4 regions of the Bacillus sp. C-3-6 genome follow, and region 4 is predicted to be linked to each of the others. Evidence: predicted binding sites of a transcription regulator. Region 4 holds the regulator's gene; each other region holds the start of a gene.
The links. Region 4 encodes Rex, which represses fermentation and respiration genes when NADH is low (regulators of the CRP and FNR family bind a similar motif). Its sites were predicted from a motif close to TTGTGAAATATTTCACAA; they were not measured.
Positions count from the first base shown of each region.

Region 1: a site for Rex is predicted at 4,483-4,500, ahead of ACW0JX_RS24815 (DUF1641 domain-containing protein). Genes of this name have one in related genera too.
Region 2: a site for Rex is predicted at 2,311-2,328, ahead of adhE (bifunctional acetaldehyde-CoA/alcohol dehydrogenase). Genes of this name have one in related genera too.
Region 3: a site for Rex is predicted at 2,064-2,081, ahead of ACW0JX_RS23805 (L-lactate dehydrogenase). Genes of this name have one in related genera too.

Region 1 covers NZ_CM137247.1:4,799,755-4,807,051, forward strand. Annotated here, with positions in the region: gene ACW0JX_RS24795 (thioester domain-containing protein) at 364-1,284, opposite strand; gene ACW0JX_RS24800 (aldo/keto reductase) at 1,397-2,236, opposite strand; gene ACW0JX_RS24805 (MFS transporter) at 2,253-3,416, opposite strand; gene ACW0JX_RS24810 (winged helix-turn-helix transcriptional regulator) at 3,790-4,134, shown strand; gene ACW0JX_RS24815 (DUF1641 domain-containing protein) at 4,570-5,010, shown strand; gene ACW0JX_RS24820 (NAD(P)/FAD-dependent oxidoreductase) at 5,055-6,233, shown strand; gene tyrS (tyrosine--tRNA ligase) at 6,424-7,297, opposite strand, start outside.
Region 2 covers NZ_CM137247.1:4,143,923-4,151,219, forward strand. Annotated here, with positions in the region: gene adhE (bifunctional acetaldehyde-CoA/alcohol dehydrogenase) at 1-2,115, opposite strand, end outside; gene ACW0JX_RS21295 (bifunctional cystathionine gamma-lyase/homocysteine desulfhydrase) at 2,377-3,510, opposite strand; gene ACW0JX_RS21300 (O-acetylserine dependent cystathionine beta-synthase) at 3,514-4,437, opposite strand; gene mtnN (5'-methylthioadenosine/S-adenosylhomocysteine nucleosidase) at 4,520-5,215, opposite strand; gene ACW0JX_RS21310 (class I SAM-dependent DNA methyltransferase) at 5,230-5,868, opposite strand; gene ACW0JX_RS21315 (YrzA family protein) at 6,005-6,220, shown strand; gene ACW0JX_RS21320 (YrrS family protein) at 6,256-6,912, opposite strand; gene ACW0JX_RS21325 (peptidoglycan D,D-transpeptidase FtsI family protein) at 7,029-7,297, opposite strand, start outside.
Region 3 covers NZ_CM137247.1:4,629,296-4,636,592, forward strand. Annotated here, with positions in the region: gene ACW0JX_RS23800 (S8 family serine peptidase) at 1-680, shown strand, start outside; gene ACW0JX_RS23805 (L-lactate dehydrogenase) at 1,004-1,948, opposite strand; gene ACW0JX_RS23810 (TetR/AcrR family transcriptional regulator) at 2,369-2,968, opposite strand; gene ACW0JX_RS23815 (MFS transporter) at 3,292-4,515, shown strand; tRNA gene ACW0JX_RS23820 (tRNA-Glu) at 4,662-4,733, opposite strand; tRNA gene ACW0JX_RS23825 (tRNA-Ser) at 4,740-4,830, opposite strand; tRNA gene ACW0JX_RS23830 (tRNA-Asn) at 4,838-4,912, opposite strand; tRNA gene ACW0JX_RS23835 (tRNA-Ile) at 4,920-4,996, opposite strand; tRNA gene ACW0JX_RS23840 (tRNA-Gly) at 5,007-5,077, opposite strand; tRNA gene ACW0JX_RS23845 (tRNA-Lys) at 5,091-5,166, opposite strand; tRNA gene ACW0JX_RS23850 (tRNA-Thr) at 5,177-5,252, opposite strand; tRNA gene ACW0JX_RS23855 (tRNA-Phe) at 5,267-5,342, opposite strand; tRNA gene ACW0JX_RS23860 (tRNA-Asp) at 5,352-5,427, opposite strand; tRNA gene ACW0JX_RS23865 (tRNA-Met) at 5,431-5,507, opposite strand; tRNA gene ACW0JX_RS23870 (tRNA-Ser) at 5,536-5,628, opposite strand; tRNA gene ACW0JX_RS23875 (tRNA-Ile) at 5,646-5,722, opposite strand; tRNA gene ACW0JX_RS23880 (tRNA-Met) at 5,727-5,803, opposite strand; tRNA gene ACW0JX_RS23885 (tRNA-Ala) at 5,824-5,896, opposite strand; tRNA gene ACW0JX_RS23890 (tRNA-Pro) at 5,912-5,985, opposite strand; tRNA gene ACW0JX_RS23895 (tRNA-Arg) at 5,996-6,069, opposite strand; tRNA gene ACW0JX_RS23900 (tRNA-Leu) at 6,073-6,161, opposite strand; tRNA gene ACW0JX_RS23905 (tRNA-Gly) at 6,178-6,252, opposite strand; tRNA gene ACW0JX_RS23910 (tRNA-Leu) at 6,282-6,362, opposite strand; tRNA gene ACW0JX_RS23915 (tRNA-His) at 6,385-6,460, opposite strand; tRNA gene ACW0JX_RS23920 (tRNA-Thr) at 6,471-6,546, opposite strand; tRNA gene ACW0JX_RS23925 (tRNA-Val) at 6,551-6,626, opposite strand; rRNA gene rrf (5S ribosomal RNA) at 6,631-6,746, opposite strand; rRNA gene ACW0JX_RS23935 (23S ribosomal RNA) at 6,848-7,297, opposite strand, start outside.
Region 4 covers NZ_CM137247.1:250,030-257,326, reverse strand. Annotated here, with positions in the region: gene groL (chaperonin GroEL) at 1-654, opposite strand, end outside; gene groES (co-chaperone GroES) at 693-977, opposite strand; gene ACW0JX_RS01495 (CPBP family intramembrane glutamic endopeptidase) at 1,368-2,117, shown strand; gene ACW0JX_RS01490 (YdiK family protein) at 2,114-2,305, shown strand; gene ACW0JX_RS01485 (redox-sensing transcriptional repressor Rex) at 2,335-2,964, opposite strand; gene ACW0JX_RS01480 (ABC-F family ATP-binding cassette domain-containing protein) at 3,151-5,085, shown strand; gene tsaD (tRNA (adenosine(37)-N6)-threonylcarbamoyltransferase complex transferase subunit TsaD) at 5,572-6,588, opposite strand; gene rimI (ribosomal protein S18-alanine N-acetyltransferase) at 6,588-7,031, opposite strand; gene tsaB (tRNA (adenosine(37)-N6)-threonylcarbamoyltransferase complex dimerization subunit type 1 TsaB) at 7,046-7,297, opposite strand, start outside.

The DNA.
Region 1 (7,297 bases), 680 kb from region 4:
TGAGTTCTCTTCGTACATAAAAAGAGAATAGTAAAAGATATCATTTAGTATTGTCATCTATACATCTAAAAATAAAAATAGCAATAGAATCTTACATTTTCTTCATATATGACCATCTATAGGTAGTTTTTCCAACTGAATTTTACACGCTTTCTACTTCGTTTGATAGACTTCATAATTAGAATAATGTTACAATTTTGTGAATAACATCCGTTGATTGTAATGTTTAGATTTTGTTATATTTTATTATTTTTAAATACTTTTTCAAACGTTAAAATAGTGTTTCACTCGATTAATTATTATCTTGATATATTTTTAAAGAATTCATATGAAAAAGCATTGGCATACGCCAATGCTTTCTCATTATCTCTTTTGATTCGGTTTATGCGGTTCATTTGGAGTATATGGCTTATTTGGTTTATTTGGAGCCTCAGCCTTTTTCCAACTTACCGCTAACTCTGGACTTGTTTTTTCTTCACTACGCTCAAGTAATACTACTGCATTTTGAATAGTCGGTGTACCTTTATGCGCAATTCCTTGTAGTTTCGTTAAATTTCCTGATACTTTAAAGCTAAATCCACCAGCTGGTGTTTGTTTCGGAATTAAAATGCGGAACTTCTCTCCTACATTAAATTCTGTTTTTGTTTCGCCTTTTTCATTTGCAAATTTCACGCCCGCTGGTGCACCTGTTGCTTGCACTTTATACGTTCCGCTTTTTGCATTTGTTTCTACTGTATATAAACCTGTTTCAAAGAAATCATTTTTTAATACTGCTTCTTGTTCTTCTGTAGGAGTTACACCCATCGTAATTTCTTGTAACTCTTCACTAGCGTTTGCTTTTGCAACGATGTCTTTCGTTACTTTCTCTACATTTTTATTGCGGAAATCTAAATCATTAACATCAATTTGTTTTAACGCATTCCACACTGCCAGCTGCGTTGCGTAATGCGCCTCTCTCCAATCAGATACTCCTAATTCTTGTGGGCTCTTTTGTGGATATCCATTCAACAGTACACGGTACACATTAATATCCACTTTCCCCATTTCCGGTAAATCTTGACCGCTCGGAGATTTTAAATCTACATTTAAGCAAAATGCAATTTTTCCATCTGCCGTTTTAATAAGTTCTGTTCGAATTGGTTTCTTCTTTGACTTACTATAACTCCAATTCATTTCATACTTTGTATGATCCATAACTTCTGCGAATGCTTTTTGAAGTGGGAATAATACAAATAAGACACTTAAAAACATAGCTAAAAGTTTGAACGATTGCTTTATATTCATGTTTACAGCCCCTTAATAACAAACTTAATACTAAGTAGTATTTAATTAGAAAATATTTTTATGCAAAAAAAAGAGCGCATAAAAGCACTCTTTTTTCTTTCTTACTTTAATCTTAGAAATCGAAGTTATCAGGATCTGGACCAACGCGGTGATTTTGGTTTAACGCATCGATTTTTTCCATGTCTTCTTTTGTTAATTCAAAGTTAAATACATCAGCATTTGCAATAATGCGGTGTTCTTTCGTTGATTTTGGAATTGTAATTACTCCGTTTTGAAGATCCCAACGTAAAATCACTTGTGCTGTTGTTTTACCGTGTTTCTCAGCGATTTCTTGTAATGTTTCATTATCTAATAATTGACCTTGCATAAGTGGTGACCATGCTTCCATTTGAATACCTTGTTCTTTACAGAAAGCTTGTAATTCTTTTTGTGTTAAACGAGGGTGATATTCTACTTGGTTAATCATTGGCTTAATTTCTGCATCTTTCATTACATCTTGTAAGTGATGAATTTGGAAGTTACTTACACCAATTGCACGTACACGCTCTTCTTTATAAAGTGTTTCTAGCGCTCTCCACGTATCTTTATATTTTCCTTCTACAGGCCAGTGAACAAGATATAGGTCTAAATAATCTAGTTCTAATTTCTTTAAGCTCTCTTCGTATGCAGCAATTGTTTCTTCGTATCCTTGATCTGCGTTCCATACTTTTGAAGTGATAAATAATTCTTCTCTTGAAATACCAGTCGCTTCAATACCTGCACGGATTCCTTCACCTACAGCTTTTTCATTTCCGTAAATTGCAGCTGTATCGATGCTACGGTATCCTGCTTTAATCGCTGATTTTACAGCTTCTACAAGTTCTGGTCCTTCTTCTACTTTAAATACACCTAAACCGAACCAAGGCATTTCTACACCATTATTTAATACTGTTTTACTTTGTAAGTTTTTCATTTTATTTTCTCTCCTTTTATTTTACTTGATCTCTTTTTTCTAATGTCATGCTCCATGCTGTTAAAATCACGGCACCTACTACCATAAGACCGCCTACCCAAGCAGTATGGATTAATCCTAACGAATTCGTTACAAGGCCACCTATATAAGAACCTAAAGCGATTCCTCCGTTAAATGCGGCAATATTAATTGCTGAAGCAACATCAACCGCACTTGGAACAAAGCGCTCTGCCAATATAACTACATATACTTGTAGCCCTGGAACATTCATAAATGCGAATAGTCCCATGAAAATAATTGTGATTAATCCAGCTACTTTAAATGGCGCTGTAAATGTTAAAACAAATAATATGATCGCTTGAATAAAGAACATGTAAAATAGCGCTCGAATCGGATTATGATTCGATAATTTCCCGCCAACCATATTCCCTATCGCAATTGCGATTCCGTACACTAATAAAATGATAGTAACGGTACTTGCTTCAAATCCTGTTACTTCTTGTAATAGGGGTGATAAATACGTAAATGTTACGAATGTACCACCGTATCCAAGTGCAGTAATAATGAAAACAAGTAATAGTCTTCCATTTTTAATTAATTTAAATTGATCACGAAACGATACAGGTACACCATTTTTTAAATTAGATGGGACGAGTATACTGTTTGCGATGAAAGCAATAATTCCAATTACGACAATCGCCATAAATGACGCTCTCCAGCCAAACTCTTGACCGATAAATGTTCCAATTGGCACACCAGTAATAGTCGCAACTGTTAATCCAGTAAACATAATCGCAATTGCGCTAGCACGTTTATTCTCTGGTACGATTGCAGCTGCAATTGTAGATCCAATTGACATAAACACACCATGTGCAAACGCAGATACAATTCTTGCGATAATTAATACAGTGAAGCTTGTTGCTACCGCCGCAATGCCATTACCAATAATGAAAATAATCATAATCCACATTAATAATGTCTTCCGCGACATACTAGCCGTTAACGCTGTTAAAACAGGAGCTCCTACCGCTGCTCCTAACGCATATAAGGAAACCGTTAAACCGGCTGTTGTAACCGAAACATTTAAATCTTTTGAAATAGATGGTAGTAAACCGACACTAATAAACTCGGTCGTACCAATCCCAAACGCACTAATTGCTAGCGCTAATAAAGCAAACATACTTCTTCGGCTCGTCTGAGCTTCCGAAGATGGTACTGTATATGAACTCAATTGAATTCCTCCTTATTACAAGAAATCCAATCATAATAGTATGATAAAAAGGCCCTTTTATCTTCTAAAAAATATATTTCATACTTACAAATGCTATTATGAATGGTTTCATTCCTTTTTTGAAGAACGCACTTTAAAGTACGATAGGCACTAAAAAGTAACATAGTCACTTTTTGGTACCGTACTACTCATTTGCCTCTTACATGTGCTATTATGAAACATATTTAACATAATAAAAAGTACGTACTTTAAAGTGCTATAGGTACTAAAAAGTAACATTTGTATTATTAAACTTACTTTACTCAAAAAGGGAGGGGTTCATATGAAGAAATACAATATTCCTGTAGAGGCGACTTTAGAAGTTATCGGCGGCAAATGGAAAGTTGTTATTCTTTGTCACTTAACGAAAGGTACAAAGAGAACGAGTGAATTAAAACGCTCCATGCCTGGTATTACACAAAAAATGTTAACGCAGCAATTACGTGAATTAGAAGACGACGGGGTCATTCAAAGAAAAGTATACAACCAAGTCCCACCGAAAGTAGAATATTCTCTTACCGACTACGGTTGGTCTTTAGAATCCATTCTTGACTCTCTTTGTTCTTGGGGCGAATGCCATCTTGAAAAAGAAGGTAACACATCGATGCTAATTGCAGAAGGTGAATAATAGGAAAAAGGAAAAAACGAACATGAATTTGTTCGTTTTTTCCTTTTTTTCTATATATATATGTACATTTCTAACTGAAACAAAATATTTTATACGCTTTCATACCTTGTCAGCACTACGTTATACACTCAATATCAAATAATTAGGAATCATTTTTATGTTAACATAGGTGTATATAGTATATAATATAGGATATATATTATATACACTTTCCGGTAACGGAGCTTTTCCATTATGCGGACAAGCCATATATCGGACAGTTCATAAATAATAAGTAAGACGTTATGGTTTTAGATTTATGTTTGCAGCTTACTTGCTGTCATAAATTTAAAGGCATTTTATTGTGTTTTGTGAAACTTTGCATAAAGTTTCGTAAACGTTTACTATCTTACTTATAAAAAATAAGAGTATTGCTATCGTAAAGGAGAATTGGAGATGCCAGAAACTATGACTCAAACAAAGCCAGAACAAGAAACTGTACAAATTTCTGCTAGCCAAGGACAACTTGATGTACTTGATCAGTTGTTAAAACCTGAGGTACAAGAATCATTAACAACACTAGTAGAACAGCTTCCAAAATTAACTGAGCTTGTTAACATTTTAACTAAGTCTTATGACTTCGCTCAAACTGTTGCTACTGATGAAGTATTAAAAAGCGACACTGTTGGTGCAATTACAGAGCTTGTAGAACCTGTAAAAGATACAGTGAAAAGCATGGCTGCAACTGCAATCGAAGCGAAAGATCGTGCTGACGAAAGTACTGAAGTTATCGGCCTATTCGGTCTATTAAAATTACTAAAAGATCCACAAGCACAAAAAATGTTCCGCTTTGTGAACGCATATCTTCAAATTAGTGCAGAACGTAACAATAAATAATTTAACTTATAACAACAATTAGTAAAGACGGGGGATATCATACTATGTCAAAACAAATTGTCATCTTAGGCGCTGGTTATGGCGGTCTTCTTGCCGCTTTAAACGTACGTAAATATTACAGCAAATCAGAAGCACAAGTTACAGTGATTAACCAATACCCAACACACCAAATCATCACTGAATTACACCGCCTTGCAGCTGGTAACGTGTCTGAGCAAGCAATTGCAATGCCACTTACAAAGCTTTTCAAAGGTAAAGATATCGATCTTAAAATTGCAACAGTTGAGTCATTCTCAGTTGATAGCAAAGAAATCAAACTAGCTGGCGGCACTACTTTATCTTACGATGCACTTGTAGTTGCTTTAGGAAGTAAAACTGCTTACTTCGGTATTCCAGGACTAGAAGAAAACAGCATGGTATTAAAATCTGCTGCTGATGCAAACAAAATCTACAAACACGTTGAAGACCGTATTCGTGAATACGCGAAAACGAAAAACGAAGCTGATGCTACAATCGTAATCGGTGGTGGCGGATTAACTGGCGTTGAGCTAGTTGGTGAGCTTGCTGACATTATGCCTAAACTTGCAAAAAGCCACGGCGTAAATCCAAAAGAAGTTAAACTTCTTCTTGTTGAAGCAGGTCCAAAAATCCTTCCAGTATTACCAGACCACTTAATCGAACGTGCAACTACTAGCCTAGAAGCACGCGGTGTTACATTCTTAACAGGTCTTCCTGTAACAAACGTTGCTGGCAATGAAATCGACTTAAAAGACGGTCAAAAACTTGTTGCTAACACATTCGTTTGGACAGGTGGCGTTCAAGGTAACCCATTAATCGGTGAATCAGGTCTTGAAGTTAACCGTGGACGTGCAACAGTTGATGCATACCTACAATCTACTTCTCACAAAGACGTATTCGTTGCTGGAGACAGCGCTGTTGTCTTCTCTCCAGACGGTCGTCCATACCCACCAACTGCACAAATCGCTTGGCAAATGGGTGAGTTAATTGGATACAACTTATACGCAGCACTAGAAGGCAAAGCATTCGAAGAGTTCGCACCTGTAAACTCTGGAACACTTGCTAGTCTAGGACGTAAAGATGCGGTTGCTACAATTGGAGCAAGCAATACTCCACTTAAAGGCTTACCAGCATCATTAATGAAAGAAGCAAGTAACGTTCGTTACTTATCACATATTAAAGGTCTATTCAGCTTAGCTTACTAATCTGAATATAAGCCCGAATCATGCCCAGCATGGTTCGGGCTATTTTTATCCGTAATTTTCTCTAACTTATTTATTCGGCAGAAGAATAATATAACCCTTTTAATTATCTAAATTTACTGATTATTTTATGTCCAAATTGTGTATACGAAAAGATGGAAGTATTCTTCCTACTCCCATCCTTTCACACAAACTATTCGCCTAACTTCACAAGGCTGTAGTTCTTCTTCCCTTTACGAATAATAATAAATCTTCCATCAAATGAATTTTCTACAGTAACATCCGTACCCACATCTGTTACTTTTTCACCATTCATAGAAATCGCACCATTATTAATGTCTTCGCGTGCTTGTCGTCTAGATGGTTCAATTCCTAAATCGACTAGCCACTCTACGATGTTTTTCGTCTCTTTTGAAGACTGGAACGTAGGCATTTCTTTAAAGCCTTGTTCAATTTCATCAGCTGTTAACGATTTAATATCCCCGCTAAATAACGCTGCTGTAATCTTCTCAGCTTGTAATAATGCCTCTTCTCCATGAACGAATTTCGTCATTTCTTCCGCTAACACTTTTTGCGCTTCACGTTTATGAGGTTCCGCTTCTACCTTCGCTGCTAATTCATCAATACGCTCTTTCGTTAAGAACGTAAAGTATTTCAAGTATTTAATTACGTCACGGTCATCTGTATTTACCCAGAACTGGTAAAATTCAAACGGTGTCGTTTTTTCGGGATCAAGCCAAACCGCACCACCTGCTGATTTACCAAACTTCGTACCGTCCGATTTTAATAATAACGGAATCGTTAATCCGAATACTTTCGCCTCATGACCTTCTAACTTACGAATTAAATCTAAACCACTCGTAATATTTCCCCACTGGTCACTACCACCAATTTGAAGTTGAACATCCTCTTTCGTGTATAAATGATGGAAATCCAGCGCTTGCAAAATTTGGTATGTGAATTCTGTGAAAGAAATACCTGTATCTAAACGGCTTGCTACAATATCCTTCGCTAACATGCTATTGATGCTAAAGTTTTTCCCGTAATCACGTAAAAACTCAATAATA
Region 2 (7,297 bases), 1.3 Mb from region 4:
CCGTGCTTCTTCATCATTTCCATCTTTATATGCTCTCGGTAAATATTTGAATACGAGATCAATAGCTTTTAATGCTAATCCATCTGTATAGTCATTTGCCATAACAGACACATACGCCTCAATTGCATGTGTTAAAACATCCATACCAGTATCTGCTGTTACATGTGGTGGTACTGTCATTACAAATTGCGGATCAACAATTGCTACATCTGGTGTTAATTCATAATCTGCGAGCGGATACTTTATATTATTTTTCTTATCTGTAATAACCGCAAATGGTGTCACTTCTGATCCTGTTCCTGATGTTGTTGGAATCGCAACAAACTGCGCCTTATTTCCTAATTCCGGATATTTACATGTACGTTTTCTTATATCTAAAAACTTCTGTTTAATGCCATAGAATGTCGTTTCTGGATGCTCATAGAATAACCACATTCCTTTTGCTGCATCCATAGCTGAACCACCACCAAGTGCGATAATTACATCTGGCTTAAAGCTTCTCATCATTTCCGCACCTTTAAAGACAGTTTCATCTGATGGATCTGGTTCGACCTCAAAGAAAACTTCAATTTTCACATCATTTGCATGCTTGTTTAAATAGTGCGTGACTGTATCCACATAGCCATGTTCAACCATTCCAGGATCCGTTACAATAAATGCACGTGAAATGTTAGGCATATTTGCTAAATACGCTGTAGCATGTTTTTCAAAATAAATTTTTGGTGGCAATTTGAACCACTGCATATTCTTTTTTCTATTTGCCAGCCTTTTTATATTTAATAAATGAGTCGCTGTTACATTTTGGGAAACTGAATTTTTTCCGTAAGAACCACAACCAAGTGTAAGTGATGGAATAAATCCGTTATATATATCCCCTATTCCACCTTGTGATGAAGGTGCATTTACAATGAGACGGCAAGCTTTCATACGTAATCCAAATTGCTTTTGCACTTCTTTATTTGTAGAATGAATAACTGCTGAATGTCCTAAACCACCGAGGTTCAACATTTCTTCGCAATATGTAAATCCTTTTTCTAATGAATTCGCCTTCACACAGGCTAATACTGGGCTCAGTTTCTCACGAGATAACGGGTATGCTGCTCCGATACCTTGAATTTCAGCTACAAGCATTTTTGTATGTTCAGGAACAGTAATCCCAACTAATTCGGCAATATACTGTGCTGATTTTCCTACAATATCACTATTTACTGCACATGTATTTTCATTTATAACGAGCTTTTCTAATTTTTTTCTTTCTTCTTCTGTTACAAAGTAACAATTGTTTTCGATCATTTCTGTTTTAACATCATCATAGATTTCTTTATCGACAATGATTGCTTGTTCCGATGCACAAATCATACCGTTATCAAATGTTTTCGATAAAATTAAATCATTAACAGCTCGTTTTACATGTGCTGATTTTTCTATATAACACGGTACATTACCAGGACCTACACCTAGCGCTGGTTTTCCAGTAGAGTAAGCTGATTTCACCATACCAGCGCCTCCAGTTGCTAGAACGAGTGCCACACCCTCATGGTTCATTAATTGTTTCGTCGCTTCGACAGACGGTCTTTCAATCCATTGAATACAATGTTTTGGTGCACCAGCTTTCATTGCTGCATCATATACGGTTTTCGCTGCTGCCACCGAACAATTTTGTGCAGAAGGATGAAATGCGAAAATAATTGGATTTCTCGTTTTTATCGCAATCAACGCTTTAAACATTGTTGTCGACGTTGGATTCGTTACTGGTGTTACCCCAGCTACTACACCGACAGGTTCTGCAATTTCTATTATTTCTTCATGAGGATCTTCGTGAATAATTCCTACCGTTTTATTTTGCTTTATACTATGCCAAATATATTCAGTGGCAAAAATATTTTTAATGCATTTGTCTTCATAGACACCACGGCCTGTTTCTTCAACAGCCAATTTTGCAAGTGGCATATGTTGATCAACACCTGCTAATGCCATTTCATGAACAATGTTGTCAATCTGCTCTTGTGTAAAACTTTCTAATGCTTGTAAAGCTTGTTGACCGTTATTTACTAACATATCAATCATCTCTTTTACCTCTTGCATTTCATTTACAACTTTCTCTTTGACTACCATGCAAATTTCCTCCTATTCTGTTATCACGGTCTTTATAAGTCCCTATAGGTCATAATAAGTCCCGATTAGCGAAAAAAAATAGAGTTACCGTCCTACATGAATCCCATTGTTTGTGAAACATTTCACAAGTTTGCTCGTGAATAACATTTCATGAATTCAATATACATGAAATCATTTCATTTGTGTATGTCTAATTTGTGAAATGTTTCACAAATTAACATAATAAAAATGCACTGCTCCACATTAGCAGTGCATTTTTTATTACGCTAGCGCTTGTGCTAAATCTTCAATTAAATCTTCACCATCTTCAATACCGACAGAAATACGAATTAATGTATCTGTAATTCCTAATTCTTTACGGCGATCTGCTGGGATTGATGCATGTGTCATTTGAGATGGGATAGAAATTAAACTTTCTACTGCTCCTAAGCTTTCAGCAAGTGTAAAGTATTGCAGTTTCTCAAGTACTTTATTTAATGTTTCCTCACTATCTACATCAAACGAAATAATAGCACCAAATCCATTTGCTTGTTCTGTTGCTAATTCGTGGTTTTGATGTGATTCAAGACCTGGGTAATATACTTTATTTACTTTTGGATGATTATTTAAGAATTCAGCAATAGCGCGTGAATTCGTTTCATGTTCTTCCATACGAATTCCTAACGTTTTTAAACCGCGAAGTAGTAAGAAGCTATCTTGTGGTCCAAGAATACCTCCTGTTGAGTTTTGTACAAAGTGAAGGTCTTCTGCTAGTTGTGGGCTATTTACCACTACTAGACCTGCAACTACGTCACTATGACCTCCTAAATATTTCGTTGCACTATGAAGTACAATGTCTGCTCCTAAAGAAATCGGCGACTGCCAATATGGCGTCATGAATGTATTATCAATAATTGTTAATAAATCTTTCTCTTTAGCAAGAGTAGATATTTTCTTAATATCAGTAATTTTTAGTAGTGGGTTCGTTGGTGTTTCCACATAGATCGCTTTCGTATTTGGACGAATTGCTTCTACAACTTCCTCTAAGTTTGTTGTGTCTACAAATGTATGTTCAATACCGAAGCGGTTTAATACTTTCGTAATAACACGATACGTTCCACCATAAACATCATCTGTTAAAATAACGTGGTCACCTTTTGAGAACAACATAATTGTCGCTGTAATAGCAGCCATTCCAGAACCGAATGCAAATCCAGCATGACCATTTTCTAATACGGCAATCATTTCTTCTAAAGCTGCACGTGTTGGGTTGCCTGTACGTGAATATTCATATCCTTGATGCTTACCAACCGCTTCTTGTTTGTACGTACTTGTTTGATAGATCGGTACGTTTACAGATCCAGTTGAAGGTTCTCCTATGCGAATACCATGAATTAACTTTGTCTTTGCTCTCATTTTTTATTCCCATCCTTTGTATATGTCTTTACTTAAATAGCGCTCACTGCTATCAGGAAAAATGGTTACAATATTTGTACCTGGTGCTGCCTTCTCTGCCTCAAGTAAGCTCGCATGAAATGCTGCTCCTGAAGAGCTCCCAACGAGAAGTCCTTCTTTTTGCGCTAATTCTTTCACTCGTAAAAATGCATTCCGATCAGAAATCGTATGAATTTCATCAAAATAAGATGTCTTCAAAAATGGCGGGATAAATTCCAGTCCAATTCCTTCGGTCTCATGTGAACCAGCCTTACCACCATTTAAAATAGATCCTTCTGGCTCTACGATAACTGTTTTAATATCTATATTTTTTTCTTTCAAATAAGATGCAGTCCCCATAAACGTACCGCCAGTTCCTGCTCCAGCAACAAATATGTTAATCTCTCCATTCAGTGCATCCCAAAGTTCAGGACCTAGTGTTTTGAAATAAGCACGCGGGTTTGCTTCATTCGCAAACTGACTTGGAGAGTATGAATTCGGTATTTCATTTACTAATTCTTTTGCTTTTGCAATTGCACCGGTCATTCCTTGCTCAGTCGGTGTATGCACGACCGTTGCACCTAGTGCTTTCATCAATTCTTGTTTTTCAATACTAAATTTCTCTGGTACACAAACGATAACACGTAAATCATGTTCTAATGCTGCAAGTGCCAGTCCAATACCAGTATTCCCAGCAGTCGGTTCAATAATTGTTCCACCTTGGGTAACAAGCCCTTTTTCTAGCGCATCTTCGATTAATTCTCTTCCTAAACGATCCTTAACGCTTCCGCCTGGGTTATAAAATTCAAGCTTTGCAAATAAGCGGACCCCTTTCGGAAGTGAAAAACGAGTAATTTCTACAATTGGTGTATGACCAATTAACTCATGAACTCCACGATATACATTCATCGTGTTCTCCCCCTTGTTTGCCAATAAAGAAAAGGCAACTGTATGTATTTTCTTTATATGAGACAGTTGCCTTTTTGTTACATTACTTTAACTCTTCTAACACTTTTACGATAAAGTTTGTAGAATGAAGAGCTGCTTGATCTAAAAACTGATCAAATGAAACATTTGATTCTTTACCAGCAATATCAGAAAGTGCGCGAATGATAACAAACGGAACTTCATATTGGTGGCATACTTGTGCGACAGCTGCTGCTTCCATTTCTACCGCATAAAGATTTTCAAATTTATCACGGATGGCTGCAACGCGGTTCGGATCACTCATAAATGAATCGCCTGTTGCAATCATGCCTTTTACAACTTGAATATTTTCTTCAGTTTGCATACATTTCTCAGCTAATGCAACTAACGCCTCATCAGCTTTAAATCCAGGCGGCATTCCTGGTACTTGACCATATTCATAGTTAAATGCTGTTACATCTACGTCATGGTGACGAACTTCAGTGGAAATAACTACATCACCAACGTTTAGAGAATGATGGAATCCACCAGCTGAACCAGTATTAATTACTTTTTCAGGCTTATATTTTTCTAATAAAATTGTCGTTGACATCGCTGCGTTTACTTTACCAATACCAGACTTTAACAAGATTACTTCATGTCCTGCTAATAGTCCTTTCGTAAATTCACAACCTGCAACCGTTTCTGTCTCTGCTTGTTCTAATTTGTCACGTAAAATACGTACTTCTTCTTCCATTGCTCCAATTACAGCAATTCTCAATCTAATCCCTCTTTCTATTGCTTAGTTGCCTCCATTACCCAAACGAAATGATTTAATCTCGTAAACGTTACATGGAAGCCATTGTTTTCAAAAATAGTCTGCATAACTGGAATGCGTGTATAGTATTCCGTTTGCAAATCGTTTGCTAACTGGTGAAAACCTCTTTGTTTTGCTGTTTCAACAGTTTTATCATATGCATCTTGATCTGCAAATATCGTATCAGCAAACACTATTTTACCACCTTTGTTTAGCAATTGACTATACTTCGCAACCGCTACATTTTTTTCATCATCTGTTAAATGATGAAATGCATAGGTGCTTACAATGGTATCAATTGAATTTGGGACTTCAAACGAAAGAAAATCACCTTCTGTAATCGAAAATTCTTTTGGCAATTTCTCTTTTGCAATCATACGCATTTCACGCGACGGTTCTATACCGTAAACTGTGCGGCCAGCAAGTAATAATTTATTTGTTAAATTACCTGTACCGACACCAAATTCTAATACATTACCAAATGACTTGTTAACTACATCCTCTAGAATATCCTCATAATGGGCGAAAACTTCTTTATATTGTATATCTTCGCCTTGTACGAATGAGTCGTACGTATGAGCCCACTCATCAAATAAACCATTAAATTCTGTGCCCATAAAAATTCCCCTTTTTCTTATCGGTTTTATCAGTATGATATTCCCTCTTTCTAAAAATGTCAATTGAAATGTACATGGTATTTCCTTCTTTTCTTTGTTACACTATAGTTGATTACATAGGAGAGGGGCCGTCTTCATGTCATTTACCTTTGAAATGTTAGAAGATAAAGTAGAATTTTTTGAAGCGGGAGACTTAGCTTCTTTAGAACGAAAAATTAGTGAACAAATCGATAATAATAAAGCACTTATGCTTGAAGTTCATCACATCTCACATCAAATGGTTATGGATCCTGAAAGCAAAAGACCGTATTATAGCGCGGTTGTTCATTTTAAATTAAAGAAATTGCGTTAACTAAAAAAGAGAAGCTCCTAAGGAGCTTCTCTTTTTTAGTTTAGAGTTTGAACAAGTACTGGTTTCCAGCCCTCATTGTCTACCCAATCAATATTTACGTAATATCTTTTTCCACTTTGCTTATCTTGAACGTCACCATAAGCTTTACTCTTTCCAGTTTTGTCTCTTCCAACAAAATGGAATACTAATTGCTCCTTCGGCACTTCAATACCTGCAGCAATTGCACTTTGCATCTCATTCCAATCTGATGACCCCTGTTTAAACGTCATCGCTGGTGATGAACCTTGTTCTGTTCCTACAGCTTTCCAAGAAGGTTTTGTATAAGCCTCTTTTGCCTTGGATACAGTTTTTTCAGCTGATACTTTCTCGTTAGCTTTCGCTTCTTCTTCAGCTTTTTTCTTTTCTTCCTCAGCCTTTAACTTCTCTTCTTCAGCTTTTTGCTTAGCTTCTGCTTGCTCTTTTTCTTTTTTCTTAGCAGATTCTTTATCTTCTGATTTTCCAGCTTTCTCATTCTTTGTTGTTTGTTGAGAGACTTTCTTATCAGTAGAAGATGCTTGCTCTTTCGTACTAGGAACGAACAATTGATATGCTACAATAGCTACTAATAGTAATACAATAGCGATTGCAATATTTAAAACACCGTTTTGACGACGTTTTTGTTGTTTCTGTTGGAATCTTGATCCTCCTGCCATTCTCCAAACCTCCATGCAGTTTTTCCTAATTGCTATTGTAACATTAAATCTAGAAAGGTTGAACATTTACAATGATATTTTCATGAAATGAAAACAATTCACTATAAATTGCAAGATTACTTTTCATTCTCCAATTGATAGATTGCTCCTACCATATCTTTAAAAATAGGTGTGACTTTATTCACTTTGTTATCAGTCTCTAGATCAACAACAACTAAAGCATATCTTGGATTCTCATACGGAAAATAACCTGCAAACCAGCGATTCACCCTCGTCCCTTTCCCTGTTTGCGCTGTCCCGGATTTTCCAGCGACACTGAGCGGTAACGAGCGGAATGCCGTTCCTGTTCCTTTCTCCCTTGTTACAACGCCTCTTAATAACTCTT
Region 3 (7,297 bases), 850 kb from region 4:
ACGCTCAATTAGAGTCACCAATTTTTGTTTACTGGAAACAAGGTGAATCAGAACCAAATAGAATGCGTGTACTTCAAGATCAAACATTCTCAGTTATGTCCTTAAATTCACTAGTAGAAGGAAATATTAAACCTGGTGCATTCTTAAATGAACGTGGATATTTAGATGAAAAGTTTGATTATGCAAAGCTTGGCGTAAAAGTATACGCAACTGATTCTTACCGTCATAAGTTTGAAGGTTCACTAGATAAATATGGGTACTTCAAACTAAATGGACTTCCAGTTAATAAACGCGACTATAACCTATATGTAGAAGTGCCAGGACATTTAACAAGCCGCCTAACAACGAAACTTGGTACTGAAAAAGACGGTAAGCTGCTTGGCCAATATTATTATGCAAGACCTGACGAAAACCTTGCCGGCGATGTAAATGCTGATAAAGTAATCGATATTAAAGATGCTGAAATTATCGCTAGCAACTATGGTAAAAAAGGACTAACTGTAAAAGACGGAGACCTTAATAAAGATGGGATTGTCGACGAAAAAGATATTCGCTTCGTTGAAAAGAACTTCTTGAAAAAAGGGCCAGATGCATCTAAATCACAAACACCTGTAGAAAAATCAAAAAGCGGTACACTGACAGATATTTTAAAGAAATTGGGATTAACGCCTAAAAAATGATAAAGTGAAACTTTAATCAGTGGGGGGGTGTTCATCCCTCACTGATTATCAGCCCTCACCAATCGGGCTTTTACGGGCAGTTGATCACCAAACTAACTTCTTTGCTTTCGCTGCATTTTGAGGTGGGGATCTTACTGCCCGTTAATGCGGGATAATAAAGAGCACTCTACGTAAAGTAGAGTGCTCTTTTCTATAAACGACCCTTATCCAGCAAAAGGGGTATATTGGGGATATACAAGGGAAACCGGAAAAGGAATTTATATTAAATTATATAAGTTCAGAGGTAAGAAGCAGTTTCCCACCTCTGAATTATTTAGCAATTATTATAGTACTGGTGCCATTGTTTCTTTTAATACTTTTACAGAATGAGCGAATTTCGCTTTTTCATCTTCATTTAGCTCAAGTTCTACGATTTCACGTACACCTTCGCGGTTAATTACAGCTGGAACACCTACGTAAGCATCTTTCTCTCCGTATTGACCTTCAAGGTATGCAGATACAGTTAATACGCTGTTCTCGTTGTTTAAGATTGCTTTAGTTACACGAAGTAGTGACATACCGATTCCGTAGTAAGTTGCACCTTTACGCTCGATAATATGGTAAGCTGCATCACGTACGTTTTCGAAGATTTTATCTAAGTCTTCTTGATTGTACTGTTCGTTGTTAGCTAAGATTGTTTCTAGTTTTTGTACACCGATAGTAGCGTGGCTCCATACTGGAAGTTCAGTGTCACCGTGTTCACCAACGATGTAAGCATGAACGTTACGTGGATCTACATCTAAGTAGTCACCTAACATGTAACGGAAACGAGCAGAGTCTAAAGTAGTACCAGAACCGATTACGCGCTCTTTTGGTAAACCAGATTCTTTCCAAGTTACGTAAGTTAAAATGTCAACTGGGTTAGTTGCGATTAAGAAGATTCCATCGAATCCACTATCCATAATACCGCGAACGATTTGTTTAAAGATCTTTGTATTTTTCTCAACTAAGTCTAAACGAGTTTCACCTGGCTTTTGTGGTAATCCAGCAGTGATAACTACTAAATCTGCATCTTTACAATCTGCATAGCTACCGCTCCAAACTTTTGTTGGTGATGGAGAGAATGGTACCGCATGGCTTAAGTCCATTGCTTCCCCTTCTGCTTTTGCTTCATTAACATCTACTAATACGAACTCTTCAGCTACACCTTGGTTGATCATTGAGTAAGCGTAACTACAACCTACAGCTCCTGTTCCTACTAATACTACACGATTGATACCTTTTTTCATGGTAATTTCCCCTCTCTATTGTTCACATCTATTTTTTATGATTGTTTAAGTAATTAATTAAAATACTAATTTAATGTTGTTTAACTTCTTTACATTCATATTGTAGCACGTATTATTGTGAATTACTTCACAAATTATGACCTATTTGTGAACTTTTTCACATAGAGTGTAAAGTTATTAGAATAGGTGTGGAATCAATTTCAATGGAGGCGTTTTCTTTAGATTGTGAATAAAAAGAATGTGATTTGATTATTCCCTATAACTAAATTCAATTTCTATAATCAAACTAACACATTATCTCCTTATACGCTGGACGTCAGTTGGCCTATATAGACTACGGTGACATAAATGAATTAGCATATACTTTACCACCTCCCTTTTAACTATTACCGTATATTAATAAAAAGATATTATTCAAAATCATGCATTCTTTTCTAATAATAAACCATTCAATATAAGTGATAGGCTATGCAAAGCTTTAGACAAATGTGCTTCTGCATCTTCAGAATTCGCAATCCAACAAGCAAGGTCCACTAGTCCACCATTTATGAATCTTGCTAAAGCTTCGCAGTCCGTCTTTTCAATAATACAGTCTTTCATTAATTGCTGAAGCATCTCCGCCATCGTCGTTAAACATTGCGAATGCGATGATTGATAATAACTATTTCCTAATACTGCTGGTGCATCACGAAGTACAATTCGCTGAATTTCTGGATTAAGTGCCATCGTTAAATACGCACGACAACGTCCAACAAACCCTTCCCATTTTCCTTCCGCTTCATCTGATACTTTCCCTAATTTATTATCCATTTCGATATCAATTTCTTTTACAACTGCTTCTAACAATCCTTTTTTATCACCAAAATGATGATAAATTGCACCACGTGTTAAACCGACAGATGCTGTAAAATCATCCATAGACGTATTTACATATCCAACTGTACCAAAGGCCTCTCTTGCTGCACTCAGCAATTTAGCACGTGTTTCAGTAATCATTTCTGCTCTCGTTTTTTTAATCATCTTTTCCTCCTACTTCTATTCATTCTCTTTATTCAAAATGAATTGCACTATAGTATCGTTCTCTATATAAAAGAATAACTCCTTTAAACATCGGCTCTCTATCCAGAGATAAAACATTTCAATTGACATACGCACCGTATGTCAATATGATATTTACATACGGTGCGTATGTCAATTATTTCTAGCTTACAAGATAATATAACTTCTTACCTATATCCTACATTGACTCACTGTCCCTTTTTATAGAAGGTATTAATGAAACAGAGGAGGATTTAAAAGAATGAAGAATGTATATGCAAACGTCAAATACTTTGGTGATTATTATGTTTAATTCCTACCGTGAGATTTTCAGTGCTCCTGGTACAAAAGGATTCTCTTTAGCAGGGTTTATAGCTCGGATGCCCATATCAATGATGGGCATTGGTATTGTTACAATGTTATCTCAGTTACGTGGTGACTATTGGCTTGCTGGAGCTGTTGCAGCCACCTTTACATTATCATCTGCTTTACTAGCTCCTCATATTTCTCGGATGGCCGATCAATTAGGGCAATCTCGCATACTTCTTCCGACTACAGGTATCAGTGTTTTCTTTACGATCCTCTTACTTCTATGTACGAAATATGAAGCTCCTTATTGGACGCTATTTCTATCCGCCTTATGTGCAGGTTGTATGCCAAATATGTCAGCTATGGTACGTGCACGTTGGACTAAACTATACCGTGGATCCCATAAATTGCATACAGCATTTTCCTTTGAATCGGTCGTCGACGAAATTTGCTTCATAATTGGTCCTGTATTATCTGTCAGTTTAAGTGTTATGTTCTTCCCAGAAGCAGGGCCACTTTTATCATCTGTTTTTCTTACAATTGGGGTATGCCTATTCATCCTACAAAAAAGCACAGAACCACCTGTACACCCTGGCGACATTACAAACAAAGGAACAGTATTTAAAATTGGTTCTTTGCGAGTACTAGTATTCACACTCATTGCTATAGGTACTATCTTTGGCACAATAGATGTCGTTAGTGTAGCTTTTGCTGAACATCAAGGAAACGCAGTAGCTGCTAGCTTTGTACTTTCTGTCTATGCAATCGGTTCATGCCTGGCAGGCCTTATTTTCGGTACTCTTAAACTCAATGCTCCACCCTATAATCATTTTTTAATAGCAGTCACACTTTCCATGATAACAATGCTGCCACTATTTTTCGTAAATACTATTGCTTGGCTAATAGTTATTGTCTTCTTTGCAGGACTATCTGTCGCTCCTACTATGATTATTACTATGGGGCTTGTGGAAAGAATCGTACCTGAATCAAAAATAACAGAAGGAATGACTTGGGCAATTACAGGACTTGGAATTGGAGTCTCCCTAGGATCAGCGATAGCTGGTTTAGTTATTGATAATTTTGGAGCTCGAGCAGGATTTAGTGTGGCTATTATAGCAGGAGGCCTTGCCTTCACTATTGCACTTTTAGGATACAAAACTCTTCACTTCGCATATAATCATGCTGTTATTAAACAAGATGGACATTCAATAGAGAGTTAAAACATGTTCAAAAAATAGGATTATCTCTTCTTATGCATGAGAAAAGGTAATCCTATTTTAAACTTATTATTTATAATCTGTCATAGCTTCTTCTATATCTATACACAACAAAAAAGAGATAGCAGTTTATGCTATCTCTTTTAGTATGACCCGTACGGGATTCGAACCCGTGTTACCGCCGTGAAAGGGCGGTGTCTTAACCACTTGACCAACGGGCCAATTACTGGCAGAGAAGAAGGGATTCGAACCCTCGCACCGCGTTCGCGATCTACTCCCTTAGCAGGGGAGCCCCTTGAGCCACTTGGGTACTTCTCTATAAATATGGCTCCGCAGGTAGGACTCGAACCTACGACCGATCGGTTAACAGCCGATAGCTCTACCACTGAGCTACTGCGGAACAATTATGGTGGGCCTAAATGGACTCGAACCATCGACCTCACGCTTATCAGGCGTGCGCTCTAACCAGCTGAGCTATAGGCCCATAATTGAAAAGCGGGTGAAGAGAATCGAACTCTCGACCAGAGCTTGGAAGGCTCTTGTTTTACCACTAAACTACACCCGCATTAAATTGAAAATGGTGAGCCATGAAGGATTCGAACCTTCGACCCTCTGATTAAAAGTCAGATGCTCTACCAACTGAGCTAATGGCTCATTTTGAAAGTGGTGCCGGCTAGAGGACTTGAACCCCCAACCTACTGATTACAAGTCAGTTGCTCTACCAATTGAGCTAAGCCGGCTTGCGACTTCAAAATGGTGGCTCGGGACGGAATCGAACCGCCGACACGAGGATTTTCAGTCCTCTGCTCTACCGACTGAGCTACCGAGCCTTATTAAAATGGCGGTCCCGACCGGGGTCGAACCGGCGATCTCCTGCGTGACAGGCAGGCATGTTAACCACTACACCACGGGACCATTTGGTTGCGGGGACAGGATTTGAACCTGCGACCTTCGGGTTATGAGCCCGACGAGCTACCGTACTGCTCCACCCCGCGATGATATAATATGTAATTTAAGAAAAAATGGAGGAGGTAGAGGGATTCGAACCCCCGCGCGACTCTCGCCGCCTGTCGGTTTTCAAGACCGATCCCTTCAGCCGAACTTGGGTATACCTCCGAGATATAAACCTTTAGTGGTGGACCTTGTAGGACTCGAACCTACGACCGGACGGTTATGAGCCGTCTGCTCTAACCAGCTGAGCTAAAGGTCCTTTATGGTAGCGGCGGAGGGGATCGAACCCCCGACCTCACGGGTATGAACCGTACGCTCTAGCCAGCTGAGCTACACCGCCATAAATGATATTAAAATAAGTGGAGCCTAGCGGGATCGAACCGCTGACCTCCTGCGTGCAAGGCAGGCGCTCTCCCAGCTGAGCTAAGGCCCCATGTTTTTGGGAATATCGGGAAGACAGGATTTGAACCTGCGACCCCCTGGTCCCAAACCAGGTGCTCTACCAAGCTGAGCCACTTCCCGTTAATAAAAGCGCGCCCGAGAGGAGTCGAACCCCTAACCTCTTGATCCGTAGTCAAACGCTCTATCCAATTGAGCTACGGGCGCATATGGTGCCGAGGGCGGGGGTCGAACCCGCACGGTGGTCACCCACCGCAGGATTTTAAGTCCTGTGCGTCTGCCTGTTCCGCCACCCCGGCATGTCATATTGAAAATTGGAGCGGAAGACGGGATTCGAACCCGCGACCCCAACCTTGGCAAGGTTGTATTCTACCACTGAACTACTTCCGCAAGACATGTTTGAGATATTTTATTAAAAGTGCGGGTGAAGGGAGTCGAACCCCCACGCCAAAGGCGCTAGATCCTAAGTCTAGTGCGTCTGCCAATTCCGCCACACCCGCATATTAATATTTTAAGAAAAAATGGGGCGACTGATGGGAATCGAACCCACGAATGCCGGAGCCACAATCCGGTGCGTTAACCACTTCGCCACAACCGCCATGATTTTCTGGTGCCGACTAGAGGACTTGAACCCCCAACCTACTGATTACAAGTCAGTTGCTCTACCAATTGAGCTAAGTCGGCTAAATGGTGGAGGATGACGGGATCGAACCGCCGACCCCCTGCTTGTAAGGCAGGTGCTCTCCCAGCTGAGCTAATCCTCCATTTGCCTGGCAACGTCCTACTCTCACAGGGACAAGGTCCCAACTACCATCGGCGCTAGAGAGCTTAACTTCCGTGTTCGGTATGGGAACGGGTGTGACTTCTCTGCCATCATTACCAGACTGTATTCATTTAAGACAAGAATTATTGTAACTCATTTAACTTCTAAAGTCAACAAGTTTTTTATATTCTTTCAAAACTAGATAACATTGCTTCATATTATATGGTTAAGTCCTCGATCTATTAGTATTCGTCAGCTCCACATGTCACCATGCTTCCACCTCGAACCTATCAACCTGATCATCTTTCAGGGATCTTACTAGCTTACGCTATGGGAAATCTCATCTTGAGGGGGGCTTCATGCTTAGATGCTTTCAGCACTTATCCCTTCCGCACATAGCTACCCAGCTATGCCCTTGGCAGAACAACTGGTACACCAGCGGTGCGTCCATCCCGGTCCTCTCGTACTAAGGACAGCTCCTCTCAAATTTCCTACGCCCACGACGGATAGGGACCGAACTGTCTCACGACGTTCTGAACCCAGCTCGCGTACCGCTTTAATGGGCGAACAGCCCAACCCTTGGGACCGACTACAGCCCCAGGATGCGATGAGCCGACATCGAGGTGCCAAACCTCCCCGTCGATGTGGACTCTTGGGGGAGATAAGCCTGTT
Region 4 (7,297 bases):
GATGTATGGGTTATCAAGAACTGCTTCCATTTTATCAGAATCAGTAATCATGTAAGGGGATGCATATCCACGATCAAATTGCATACCTTCTACTACGTCTAATTCTGTTGTGAATCCTTTAGACTCTTCTAAAGTAATAACGCCGTCGTTACCAACGCGCTCCATTGCTTCAGCGATTAATTGACCTACTTCTTCGTCAGCTGCAGAAATAGCAGCTACTTGTGCGATAGAAGATTTGCCTTCGATTGGTTTAGAAATCGTTTTTAATTCTTCAATTGCAGCAGTAACAGCTTTTTCGATACCTTTACGAAGACCCATTGGGTTAGCACCAGCTGTTACGTTTTTAAGACCTTCACGAATCATAGCTTGCGCTAATACAGTTGCAGTTGTTGTTCCGTCACCAGCTACATCATTTGTTTTGCTAGCAACTTCTGCTACTAATTTCGCACCCATGTTTTCGAATGCATCTTCTAATTCGATTTCTTTTGCGATTGTTACACCATCATTTGTAATAAGTGGTGAACCAAATTTTTTCTCAAGTACAACGTTACGACCTTTTGGTCCAAGTGTTACTTTTACTGCGTTTGCAAGAGTGTCGACACCGCGAAGCATCGAACGACGTGCTTCTTCACTAAATTTAATATCTTTTGCCATAATAATTGACCCCCTTGGATTTTTTAAGATTTATATAATTAACCGATAACTGCTAAAATGTCACTTTCACGTAAAATCAAGTAGTCTGTACCTTCATATTTCACTTCAGTACCTGCATATTTTGAGAAGATGATAAGATCACCTGCTGCTACCTCTAAAGCAACACGCTCACCATTTTCAAGCACTCGACCAGTACCTACTGCAACAACTTTACCCTCTTGTGGTTTTTCTTTTGCAGTATCTGGTAATACAATACCACTTGCTGTTTTTTCTTCTGCTTGAACAAGCTCAATTACAACGCGATCACCTAATGGCTTTAGCATGAACAATAACCTCCTCATTTTGTATGTAAATTTTATTTATTAGCACTCAAGTCATCCGAGTGCTAACACACTTATAATAATAAATAATCTCAATTTCTTTTGCAAGTAAAAAAATCATAATTTTTTCGCAAATTACTATATAAACTTTCTATATAGAATACTGCCTTTACTATATGAATCGTTGTTTCCCCTACTCGTATGTTACAATATGAAAGACACCCTAAGTTGTTTTCGCTAAACGTACAACTTTTTCCTGTCTCCTACTTTAATTTCAAATACGGATTTACAAAAAAATCATAATTCGAATGAAAGTTTATATCGTAGATAACATATTTACATGTTATCCTACCTCATCTCATACACTAGAGTTAGAAAGGATGGTTAAACTATTTGAAGAAACAATACTGGTGGATTATCGTTACATACATTTTAATGCAGTTATCTGGAATTGTTGGATTACCACTTCTCCTAAAAACAGGACTCTATGATAATAGAGGATTTACCATGGAGGAAAAAGGACAAATCATAACGGGACACTGGGCAATTATTAGCTTCTTTGTTGCATTATGTATCGTACTTTGGTTACTTAGAACAGACATTCGTGACAGGCATTTAGATGCAATGCGCTCTTCTGTTCCAGCTACTATTGGATGGATTTTCATCGGCTTCTTCTTGGCTTTCTTTTCACAAATAGTTGCCGGTATGATCGAGATGCAGCTGCTAGGAATTAAACAAGGTTCAGAAAATACAATGAAACTGATGGAAATTGCAAGAACGACACCTTGGTTCCTTATTGTCGTATCTATAATCGGACCTATCTTGGAAGAAATCGTATTTAGAAAAATTTTATTTGGTACACTTTATAAGAAGTTTAACTTCTTTATTGCAGCTATCATTAGTTCGCTTGTATTTGCAGCAATCCATTTTGATTTTACTCACTTATTGGTATACACTGCTATGGGGCTCGTATTCGCCTTCTTATATGTGAAGACGAAGCGTATTATCGTTCCGATTGCAGCTCATGTTGCGATGAATACATTAGTCGCTATTGGGCAAATTTTTATGAGCAATGAGCAAATTCAAGAAATGATTAAAGAAGCTGAAAAAATGCAAGGCTTTATCGGAGGATTTTTTGTATGAGAAACTCACCATTGTTCATGGCTGCACTATACTTCCTTCTTGGATGTATCTTTACACGCTTCGCCATTACGAACGTAACAGATACAATCTGGAATGTGTGGACAATACTATTTGCAGTTATGGCAACAATTGATTTTAATTTGGCACTTCGCCTTATATTAGTTAAATTCACAAAGAAGAAACAATAATAAAACGCAGAGGTCGCTTCCTCTGCGTTTTATTGTGGATAGTTTTTCAAAAAGTAAACTAATGTTTGTAACTCTACAGCTAAATCAATATGATGAATTCTAATATTCTCTGATACGTTTAATCGTGCTGGTGTGAAATTCAAAATACCATGCACGCTCGTTTCAGCTAATCTATCTGCTACAGCTTGTGCTACTGTAGCCGGTACTGTTAATATTGCCACTTGTATATCATTTGATAATCTCTCTTCTAATTCATCTAAATGGTATACAGGAATGCCCCCGATTTCTGTTCCAACTTTCTCTTCACTAACATCAAATGCCATTTCAATTTTTGTATTATTGTTTTTCGTGAAATTATAATGTAAGAAAGCGGTCCCTAAATTACCTACTCCAATAAGTGCTACACGCGTTATATCATCTTGATCAAGTGTTTCGCGGAAAAATGATAATAAATAATTTACGTTATATCCATATCCCTTTTTCCCTAACGCTCCAAAATACGAAAAATCTCTTCGTATTGTTGCGGAATCTACTTTTACCGCTTCACTCAATTCGGCCGATGAAACACGCTGCTTACCAGAAAGAGATAAGTTTTGGATAAATCGATAGTATAGAGGCAATCTTTTAGCAGTGGCTTGTGGAATCTTTTGCTGATCCATATAACCTCTCCTCTCTTCCTATCTTTATTCATATACTTTAATCAAATACAGAAGTTTAGCACTCATTAAATTCCTTGTATAATAAAGAGAAGAAGTATTCTCTCTTATTTTAAACTATACACTATTTTTAGTATGATTGAGAAATATAAACATGGCAAAGTTAAGAAATTATTTGAGGTGAAAACATTGATTTTATTACAAGTAAATGGACTTTCGAAATTATACGGTGCAGAAACAATTCTTGCAAACATAAAATTGGAAGTACAAACAAAAGATCGTATCGCATTAGTTGGAAGGAATGGAGCTGGAAAATCTACATTATTAAAAATTATCGCTGGTGAGTTATCACATGATGGTGGCGAAATTATAAAACCGAAAGATGTCTCAATCGGGTATTTAGCTCAAAATACCGGCCTAGAAACGTCTTTAACAATTTGGGATGAAATGCTAACCGTCTTTACCCACTTACAGCAAATGGAGACAAAACTTCGAAGGCTTGAGCAAGAAATGGGAAAAGAAGAAAACTTTTCAAACGAAGCTATATATGAAAGATTGTTAGCTGATTATGACCAATTGCAACTCAATTATAAAGATCAAGGTGGATATCAATATGAAGCGGATATTCGCTCCATTTTAAGCGGCCTTGGCTTCCCAGTTGAAACGCACCAGACGACGATTTCTACTTTAAGCGGTGGGCAAAAAACAAGATTAGCTCTTGGGAAATTATTATTAACAAAACCAGACTTACTTATTTTGGACGAGCCTACAAACCATTTAGACATCGAAACATTAACATGGCTTGAGCAATATTTACAAGGTTATCCTGGCGCAATATTAATCGTTTCACATGACCGTTATTTCTTAGACAAACTCGTTACACAAGTATATGAAATTTCGAATAAAGAAAGCAGACGATTTGTTGGTAACTACAGTAAATATTTAGACTTAAAATCAGCATTATATGAGCAAGAAATGAAACGTTACGAAAAACAACAAGATGAAATCGCAAAACTTGAGGACTTCGTTCAAAAGAATATAGCTCGCGCCTCTACAACGAAACGTGCTCAAAGTCGCCGTAAACAACTAGACAGAATGGAATTATTAACGAGACCATTAGGGGATTCTAAGTCAGCATCATTCCACTTCGATATTGAAAAGCAAAGTGGAAATGATGTTTTACAAGTAAAGGATGCAACCATTGGCTATGATGAGGACCCTATAATTGAAAACGTAACTATGCGCTTAACTCGCGGAGATAGTGTTGCTTTAGTTGGTCCAAACGGAATTGGGAAATCCACATTATTAAAATCTATTGTGAATAAGTTACCACTATTAAATGGCGATGTTTCTTTCGGATCAAATGTATCTGTTGGTTATTATGATCAAGAACAAGCAAACTTAACATCTTCTAAACGGGTTTTAAATGAACTATGGGATGAATATCCACTGCAACCTGAAAAAGAAATCCGTACTATACTCGGGAACTTTTTATTTACAGGAGATGATGTACTGAAACCAGTATCTTCCCTTAGTGGTGGACAAAAAGCTCGATTAGCTCTTGCGAAACTTATGATGCAAAAGTCAAATTTATTAATTCTGGATGAGCCTACGAACCACCTTGATTTAAATAGTAAAGAGATTTTAGAGAATGCTTTAATTGATTATCCAGGGACTCTTCTATTTGTCTCACATGACCGCTACTTTATTAACCGTGTAACAACGACTGTGGTTGAGTTATCAACAGAAGGTGCACAGGAATATTTAGGGGATTACGATTACTATGTGGAGAAGAAAAATGAAATGATTGAACGCGCAGCATTTGAACAACAAGAACAGCAAGAAAATCAGGCACCTGTTCAAAAAACTGTAGCTCAAGAAAAATTAAATTATCTCGAAGAAAAAGAGCGTAAACAATTAGAACGTCAACGCACTCGAAAAATTGAAGAACTAGAACAAAACATCGTAAACTTAGAAGAAGAAATTGCTACGTTAGAAGATCAACTTTGCTTACCAGAAATATATGCAGATTATGAAAAAGCGAGTGAAATTACAACTAAAAAACAAACGCTACAAGAACAACTTGAAACGTGTATGGCAGAGTGGGAAGAGCTACATGTATAAGAGTATTTAAATAAGGAAGATGTCTCATCAGTCATGATTTTTGACTATGTGACATCTTTTTTCTTTAAGTACATAAATAATTTTTTGAATATATCAATGGTAACTCGGAATATATCAACCATTTTTCAAATACATCTATCGTAACCCTATATATATATAAACGATTCGACACGAAATATCGATTTACCGACAAGGATTGACAACATCAGCACCCTCTATAATAGAAGGATATTTCAAAATGTTTTTCAGGGATATCTTCTTACTTTTTATTTCCCAAAAAACAATATATTCAAAGGTCAGACTTCATCTAGTTTATCCACAAACTTATACACATATCCACCTTTATAAAATAGCTATCAAAACAACTTTTCCACATTACCCACAACTAACAAAAAAGATATCAACACTTTATATACACAACAAAACCCACATTATCAACAGATAATATGGGTTTTATCCACAAGCTGTGGTTAATTATGTGCATAACTATGCTTCAATATCTAATCCTGGATTCGCATTTAAGGCTAACGTTGCACGCTTGCCTTGTTCATACGCAATTGTCCCTGCCGCTGCAATCATTGCTGCATTATCTGTGCATAAAGATAGCGGTGGAATAATTAGTTCAATGTTTTCTTTTTGTGCAAATTCTTCTTCTAATCGCGCACGAAGTCCTTTATTAGCAGCTACTCCACCAGCAAGAAGTAATTGCTTTACATTATAAGCCTCTGCTGCACGAGCTGCTTTCGTTACAAGTACATCTATTACACTTTCTTGGAAACTTGCCGCTAAATCTTCTGGTTTAATTTCTATACCACGTTGTTTCGCGTTATGCACAGTGTTGATAACTGCTGATTTCAATCCACTAAAGCTAAAATCATATGAATCCGGTTCTAGCCATGCACGAGGCAAATCAATTGTTGGTTCTCCTTCATGTGCAAGACGATCAATATGAGGACCACCTGGATATGGCATAGATAACGTACGAGCTACTTTATCATACGCTTCTCCAGCTGCATCATCTCGCGTTTCACCAATTACTTCAAATGAACCATGTTCTTTCATATAAACAAGTTCTGTATGCCCACCAGATACAACAAGTGATAATAGCGGGAATTGAACTTCTTTTACTAAACGGTTCGCATAAATATGACCAGCAATATGATGAACACCGACTAGCGGAATATCATGTGCAAAAGCTACTGCCTTCGCTGCATTTACCCCAATTAGAAGTGCTCCTACTAAACCAGGCCCTTCTGTTACAGCAATTGCATCAATATCATCAAATGTGATGTTTGCTTCTTTTAAAGCTTCTTCTAACACAACTGTAATTTCTTCTACATGATGACGGGATGCAATCTCTGGTACAACCCCGCCAAAACGTTTATGACTTTCGATTTGTGATGCAACGACATTCGCAATAATTTCCGTTCCATTTTTAACAACCGCTACCGCTGTTTCATCACAGCTTGTTTCAATCCCAAGTATAATCGTATTTTTTTCCATTATATATTCACCCACATTACAAGACCATCTTCCTGATTGTCTGCATAGTATCGTTTACGAATTCCACCATTTTGAAATCCATATTTTTTGTACAACTGCTTTGCTACTTCATTTGATACACGTACTTCAAGCGTCATTGTTTTTACCCCTAGTTCTTTCGCTTCTGAAATAACTGCTTTCAATAAGGCATCTCCTAATTTTTGACCTCGGTATTCTGGCAAAATAGCTATATTTGTTATATGTGATTCATCAATAATTATCCACAATCCACAATATCCGATTACACGACCATCTTTTTCTAACACAATATAATGTGCATGTTCATTCATCGTTAATTCACGGTGAAAGGCATCTGCAGTCCAAGGAGTTGAAAAAGACACTTCTTCAATAGCTACAATTTGAGCAATATCATCAAGTTCCATCTTTCTAAATATCATATCCATCTTCTGCAAGGCCCCTACTTGTTTTGACTTTCTAACCACTTTGTTTCAGCTTCAGCTAAACGAAGATAGCTCGGAACAAACGTATGCACATCTTGTTCTTCTTTTTGTAACCCTAAGAATGCTAGCTCACTTGGTCTTGGATTATTTTTAGTAAAAGGAGCGAATACAGCTTGATCACCTAAATGTTCTATAATTATTTCTTTATGCAATTTAACATCATTACCGATAAATAAAACAGGCTGTCCTTTATCTTTTAACATTTGCAA